3 regions of the Streptomyces sp. N35 genome follow, and region 1 is predicted to be linked to each of the others. Evidence: predicted binding sites of a transcription regulator. Region 1 holds the regulator's gene; each other region holds the start of a gene.

Region 1 (2,265 bases):
GCGTCTCCAGCGGCACCTTCGTGCCGAGCGCGGCCGCCGTCATCGGAATGGTCACCGTGCAGTGCAGATCGTCACCGCGCCGCTGGAACACCGGGTGCGGCAGCTCGTGGATCTCGACGTAGAGGTCACCGGCGGGACCGCCACCGGGACCCACCTCGCCCTCGCCGGCCAGCTGGATCCGCGTGCCGTTGTCGACACCGGCCGGGATCTTCACGGTCAGGGTGCGCCGCGACCGTACGCGGCCGTCACCGGCGCACTCCGGACACGGGGTCGGCACCACGGTCCCGAAGCCCTGGCACTGCGGGCACGGCCGCGAGGTCATGACCTGACCGAGGAAGGACCGCGTGACCTGCGAGACCTCACCGCGACCGCGGCACATGTCACAGGTCTGCGCGGAGGTGCCGGGGGCGGCTCCCTCGCCGGAACACGTCGTACAGACAATGGCCGTATCGACCTGAATGTCCTTCGTGGTCCCGAACGCGGCCTCGTCCAGCTCGACCTCGAGCCGGATCATGGCGTCCTGGCCACGGCGCGTACGGGAACGGGGCCCGCGCTGGGACGCCGTACCGAAGAACGCGTCCATGATGTCCGAGAAGTTCCCGAACCCGCCCTGTCCGAAGCCGCCCGCGCCACCGCCGCCGGAGGCCGACAAGGGGTCTCCGCCGAGGTCGTAGACCTGCTTCTTCTGCGGGTCGGAGAGCACCTCGTAGGCGGCGTTGATCTCCTTGAACCGCTCCTGGGTCTTCGGGTCCGGATTCACATCCGGGTGCAGCTCGCGAGCGAGCCTGCGGAAGGCCTTCTTGATCTCGTCCTGGGAAGCGTCGCGGCGCACGCCGAGTACGGCGTAATAGTCCGTGGCCACTTACGACTCCGCCAGGATCTGTCCGACGTAACGTGCCACTGCGCGTACTGCTCCCATCGTTCCGGGGTAATCCATGCGGGTCGGTCCGACCACGCCGAGCTTGGCGACTGCTTCGCCGCCCGAACCGTAGCCGACCGAGACGACCGACGTGGAGTTGAGCCCCTCGTGGACGTTCTCATGCCCGATACGTACGGTCATGCCCGGGTCCTTGGCCTCGCCGAGCAGCTTGAGGAGCACGACCTGCTCCTCGAGCGCTTCGAGCACCGGCCGGATCACGAGCGGGAAATCATGCCCGAAGCGCGTCAGATTGGCGGTGCCGCCGATCATCAACCGCTCTTCGGACTCCTCGACAAGTGTTTCGAGGAGCGTGGCGAGCACGGTCGCCACCGTCCCCTGATCGTCCCGGTCGAAGGACTCGGGCAGATCCTGGACGAGCTGCGGCACGTCGGAGAACCGGCGTCCCGCCACTCTGCTGTTGAGCCGTGCTCTGAGGTCCGCGAGCGAGGTCTCGCCGAACGGCGCCGGGCAGTCGACGTGCCGCTGCTCGACCCGCCCCGTGTCCGTGATCACCACGAGCATCAGCCGCGCGGGAGCGAGCGAGAGCAGTTCCACATGCCGCACCGTGGACCGGGTCAGGGACGGGTACTGCACGACGGCGACCTGCCGGGTGAGCTGCGCGAGCAGCCGCACGGTACGTCCGACGACGTCGTCGAGGTCGACGGCACCGTCCAGGAAGTTCTGGATGGCCCGCCGCTCCGGAGCCGACAGCGGTTTGACGCCGGCCAGCTTGTCGACGAAGAGCCGGTAGCCCTTGTCGGTCGGGATCCGCCCGGCGCTCGTATGAGGCTGGGCGATGAACCCCTCGTCCTCGAGCGCGGCCATGTCATTGCGTACGGTCGCGGGCGAGACCCCGAGCTTGTGCCGCTCGGTGAGCGCCTTGGAGCCGACCGGCTCCTCGGTGCCGACATAGTCCTGGACGATGGCGCGCAGCACCTCGAGCCTGCGTTCACTGAGCATCCGCGCACCTCCAGCTGTCGTTCCCGAACCGGCCGTCTGGCACTCATGGCGTACGAGTGCCAGCAAAGCTTCTGGTCAGTGTACGGCCGTCGGGTAGCGCCCTAGCAAGGCCGACCACCCTAAGAGCCTGCGAACGAACCCTCGCCTGCGGGACGGTGCCCGGCACGCACGCTCGCTGCGTTGCCGAACCGCCCTAGTGGCTCTGATGCGGTTAGCGTCACGGTATGACCTTCAGTTGGGAAGAGTTCGGCTGGGAAGAGCTTGGCGACGGCATCGGCCGCAGGCGGCTCCCCGTGTGGGACGCGACCGTGGCACTCGTCGCCGGACCGTCCGGCGCGCTGCTCTTCGACACCGGTTCGTCGCTGCGCGAGGGGGCCGAGATCCGC
Region 2 (2,265 bases), on a different contig from region 1:
GGCACGACCCTCGCCGAGGTCATCGCCGACCTGGAGAAGAACCACACCGGGATCTCCGCCCGCGTCCTCGACGACCAGGGCAAGCTGCGCCGCTTCGTGAACGTCTACGTGAACGACGACGACGTGCGCTTCGAGCAGGGTCTTCAGACGGCCACCCCGGACGGGGCCGGCGTCTCGATCATCCCGGCCGTCGCCGGAGGCTGACCATCGAGCACAGCGCGGCCGGCTGATCGCGCTTTTTCTCTCCGACGAGTTGCCCTCTCCGCGCTGGAAGCGGAGGGGGCAATTCTGCATGGTTGAGAGAGGTACAGTTGGGAATGCTGTTTCGCCCTTTTCCCCGGGTGCGGCGAGAGTGTGCCGGGAGCATATGAGAACTCCCCGCGTACAAGGACAAGAACTGGCCTTCCTGTGCGCACCGTTCGCACGATTCACGCCCTTTGTCTGGCCCGACTTGCCCTGAACTCCGGTGAATTCTCCGTAAATTACCGATCGCCCGTGCCCAGAATTCTCGTCCGATTGACCTGTTGCAGACGGCAGTTGGACAGATACATTCAGCGGCGGTCGACGCGTTCCGGCGCACACCACCCCCACCTGTCGGGGGGTGAGTTCTGACCCGGGTCCGCGAAGTGCGGATTCGTGCAAGGGCCAGTAATAGGGGAGTTAGGCATGGCTCAGGGCACCGTCAAGTGGTTCAACGCGGAGAAGGGCTACGGCTTCATCGCGGTCGACGGTGGTGCGGATGTATTCGTCCACTACAGCGCGATTCAGATGGACGGTTACCGCACCCTTGAAGAGGGCCAGCGGGTCGAGTTCGAGATCTCGCAGGGTCAGAAGGGGCCGCAGGCGGACATGGTCCGTGTGGCTGGCTGATCGCGCCGGAGCAGTCTGCAACGACGTGATGAAGGGTCCGCATCCCGGAGACGGGGTGCGGGCCCTTCTGTTTGTGCGCGGGGTGCTCGGGGTGCGCGAGCAGGAGCGCGTGGGGTGCCCGATCCTCGGGAGCCGCTTGCACTCGGCATAGGCGAGTGCTAATCATTGGCGTTAGCACTCTCCCAGTGAGAGTGACAAGAACTTGGATCGAGTAGGTGAGGTCCACAGGCCGGGTGGGGCAAGGAACCACAAGGGCTGAGGGCCGTCCGTCGCGGGCGCCGACACGATCCGGAGCAATCCACCCCTGTCCGGGAGGACCACTTCACATGGCCAAGATCATCGCGTTCGACGAGGAGGCACGGCGCGGTCTCGAGCGCGGGATGAACCAGCTCGCCGACGCCGTCAAGGTCACCCTCGGCCCCAAGGGCCGCAACGTCGTCCTCGAGAAGAAGTGGGGCGCCCCCACGATCACCAACGATGGTGTTTCCATCGCCAAGGAGATCGAGCTCGAGGACCCGTACGAGAAGATCGGCGCCGAGCTGGTCAAGGAAGTCGCCAAGAAGACGGACGACGTCGCCGGCGACGGTACGACCACCGCCACCGTTCTCGCCCAGGCGCTCGTCCGCGAGGGCCTGCGCAACGTGGCCGCCGGTGCCAACCCGATGGCCCTCAAGCGCGGCATCGAGAAGGCCGTCGAGGCCGTCTCCGGTGCGCTGCTCGACCAGGCCAAGGAGGTCGAGACCAAGGAGCAGATCGCTTCGACCGCCTCCATCTCCGCCGCCGACACCCAGATCGGCGAGCTCATCGCCGAGGCGATGGACAAGGTCGGCAAGGAAGGCGTCATCACGGTCGAGGAGGCCCAGACCTTCGGTCTGGAGCTGGAGCTCACCGAGGGCATGCGCTTCGACAAGGGCTACATCTCGGCGTACTTCGCGACCGACATGGAGCGCATGGAGGCCGTCCTCGAGGACCCGTACATCCTCATCGCCAACTCGAAGATCGGGTCCGTCAAGGACCTGCTCCCGCTCCTCGAGAAGGTCATGCAGTCCGGCAAGCCGCTGCTGATCATCGCCGAGGACGTCGAGGGCGAGGCGCTCTCCACCCTGGTCGTCAACAAGATCAAGGGCACCTTCCGCTCCGTGGCCGTCAAGGCCCCGGGCTTCGGCGACCGCCGCAAGGCGATGCTGAACGACATCGCCATCCTCACCGGCGGCGAGGTCATCTCCGAGGAGGTCGGTCTCAAGCTCGAGAACGCGACCGTGGACCTTCTGGGCCGTGCCCGCAAGGTCGTCATCACCAAGGACGAGACCACGATCGTCGACGGTGCCGGTGACAGCGAGGCCGTCAACGGCCGCGTGAACCAGATCCGCGCCGAGATCGAGCAGTCGGACTCCG
Region 3 (2,265 bases), on a different contig from region 1:
TCGAGACCGGCCTGGTCGAGCTTGAGGCCGACCTCTTCGGCGATGACGGTGGCGCCCGTGAGGACCGCCATGTCCTGCAGCATCGCCTTGCGGCGGTCGCCGAAGCCGGGGGCCTTGACGGCCACGGCGTTGAACGTGCCGCGGATCTTGTTCACGACCAGGGTCGACAGGGCCTCGCCCTCGACGTCCTCGGCGATGATCAGGAGCGGACGCGAGCCGCCGGCCTGGATGACCTTCTCCAGGAGCGGGAGCATGTCCTGGATCGAGGAGATCTTGCCCTGGTTGATCAGGATGTACGGGTCGTCGAGGACGGCCTCCATACGCTCCTGGTCGGTGACGAAGTACGGGGACAGGTAGCCCTTGTCGAAGGCCATGCCCTCGGTGAAGTCGAGCTCCAGACCGAAGGTGTTGGACTCCTCGACGGTGATGACACCGTCCTTGCCGACCTTGTCCATGGCCTCGGCGATGAGCTCGCCGATCTGCTTGTCCTGGGCGGACAGCGCGGCCACGGCGGCGATGTCGGACTTCTCCTCGATCGGACGCGCGGTCGCGAGGAGCTCCTCGGACACGGCCTTGACGGCGGCGTCGATGCCCTTCTTCAGAAGGGCCGGGGAAGCACCGGCGGCGACGTTGCGCAGGCCCTCGCGTACGAGCGCCTGGGCGAGCACGGTGGCGGTGGTCGTACCGTCACCCGCGATGTCGTTGGTCTTGGTCGCCACCTCCTTCACCAGCTGCGCACCGAGGTTCTCGTACGGGTCCTCGACCTCGACCTCACGGGCGATGGTCACACCGTCGTTGGTGATGGTGGGGGCGCCGAACTTCTTGTCGATGACGACGTTGCGGCCCTTGGGGCCGATCGTCACCTTGACCGTGTCGGCAAGCTTGTTGACGCCACGCTCGAGGGCGCGACGGGCGTCCTCGTCGAACTTCAGGATCTTCGCCATGGAGCTTCTCTGTCCTCTCGAAAAAAATGAACTGCGCCCCTGACCGCCCGGCAATGAATGAATTCAGCGGGGGCCAGGGGCGCAGGTCAAAGCAAAACTGGTGAATTACTTCTCGACGATCGCGAGCACGTCGCGAGCCGAGAGGACGAGGTACTCCTCGCCGTTGTACTTCACCTCGGTGCCGCCGTACTTGCTGTACAGCACGATGTCGCCGGTCTTCACGTCGAGCGGCAGACGCTCGCCGTTCTCGAAGCGGCCCGGGCCCACGGCGAGGACGACGCCCTCCTGGGGCTTCTCCTTCGCGGTGTCCGGGATGACCAGGCCAGAGGCCGTGGTCTGCTCGGCGTCGAGCGGCTGGACCACGATGCGGTCCTCGAGCGGCTTGATGGCAACCTTGGAGCTGGTGGTCGTCACGATCCGACCTCCCCCTTCGGAGATCTCGGGGATGAATCTGTCTGAGGTGGCGACCAGGTGGATCCGTCGTCGCGGGTGCCGGACCTGCCCGTCGCTGTGTTGGCACTCTCCAGTGGGGAGTGCCAGGCCCGAGACTATGACCGCGATTAGCACTCGGTCAAGCGGAGTGCCAATGAGGGGTCCGGTTTCGCGCTGAGGTGAATGCCCCCGACCCGGTCACGGCGCCGTACGGCCCGGTCACGGGCGGGCGGCACCCTGGTCTCGATCGGTGAACGCGCCGGCGGAGCGCCGGGTTCCAGGGTGACCGTACGGAGATGCCCGCTGACACGGAACGCCGCGACGGCTGCGCCGACGCCCTGATCGCACTGCTCATGGTCATCGCCGACATCGTGGCCCTCGCCGCCGCAGCGCTCTGGGCCGCGCTGCGGGGCCTGGGACGCGGCGTGGAGGACGCGGACGCAGGCAAGGCGGTACCGGGCGCCGAGATCCCGGCCGCCGCTCCCTCGGCACCACCGATGGACTGGACGCCGGTCGTGATGTTCGGCGCCGTGTGCATCACGCTCACCGTGCTCACCGTCGTCTTCTGGCGCGGCGGCCTGCGGATCACCGCATGGACCCAGGGCGCGTTCGCGCTGCTCGCCGTGCTGGCGGTCTGCGTGAGCGCGGCGGGGGAATACGACCGGGCCCGCCCCGAGCCCTCGGCGCCCGCCCCCACGTACAACGGCAGCTACGGCCAATGCCGAAGCGGCGGCGACTCCCACGAGTGCCTTGGAGGCTGAGGGAGTCACCGCCGCTTTTCAAGACAGCTGCCGAGCCGCTACCAGTGGATGACGACCTTGTCGCCCGTCTTCACCTGGTTGTCGAACAGCCACTTGATGCCCTCGTAGTCGCGGACGTTCACGCAGCC

What was found. Region 1 encodes HrcA, which represses chaperone genes, less so after heat shock. Its sites were predicted from a motif close to TTNGCACTCNGNNNNNCNGAGTGCNAA; they were not measured.
Region 2: the regulator HrcA is predicted to act here: its motif matches at 1,042-1,068, upstream of groL (chaperonin GroEL).
Region 3: the regulator HrcA is predicted to act here: its motif matches at 1,505-1,531, upstream of groES (co-chaperone GroES).

The regions. Positions count from the first base shown of each region.
Region 1 covers NZ_JAEIMH010000085.1:2,268-4,532, forward strand. Annotated here, with positions in the region: gene dnaJ (molecular chaperone DnaJ) at 1-862, opposite strand, end outside; gene hrcA (heat-inducible transcriptional repressor HrcA) at 863-1,879, opposite strand; gene JAO81_RS33690 (MBL fold metallo-hydrolase) at 2,104-2,265, shown strand, end outside.
Region 2 covers NZ_JAEIMH010000107.1:17,912-20,176, forward strand. Annotated here, with positions in the region: gene JAO81_RS37025 (MoaD/ThiS family protein) at 1-204, shown strand, start outside; gene JAO81_RS37030 (cold-shock protein) at 667-870, shown strand; gene groL (chaperonin GroEL) at 1,197-2,265, shown strand, end outside.
Region 3 covers NZ_JAEIMH010000012.1:109,317-111,581, reverse strand. Annotated here, with positions in the region: partial or broken gene groL (chaperonin GroEL) at 1-944, opposite strand, end outside; gene groES (co-chaperone GroES) at 1,050-1,358, opposite strand; gene JAO81_RS09760 (DUF6234 family protein) at 1,673-2,137, shown strand; gene JAO81_RS09755 (peptidoglycan-binding protein) at 2,176-2,265, opposite strand, start outside.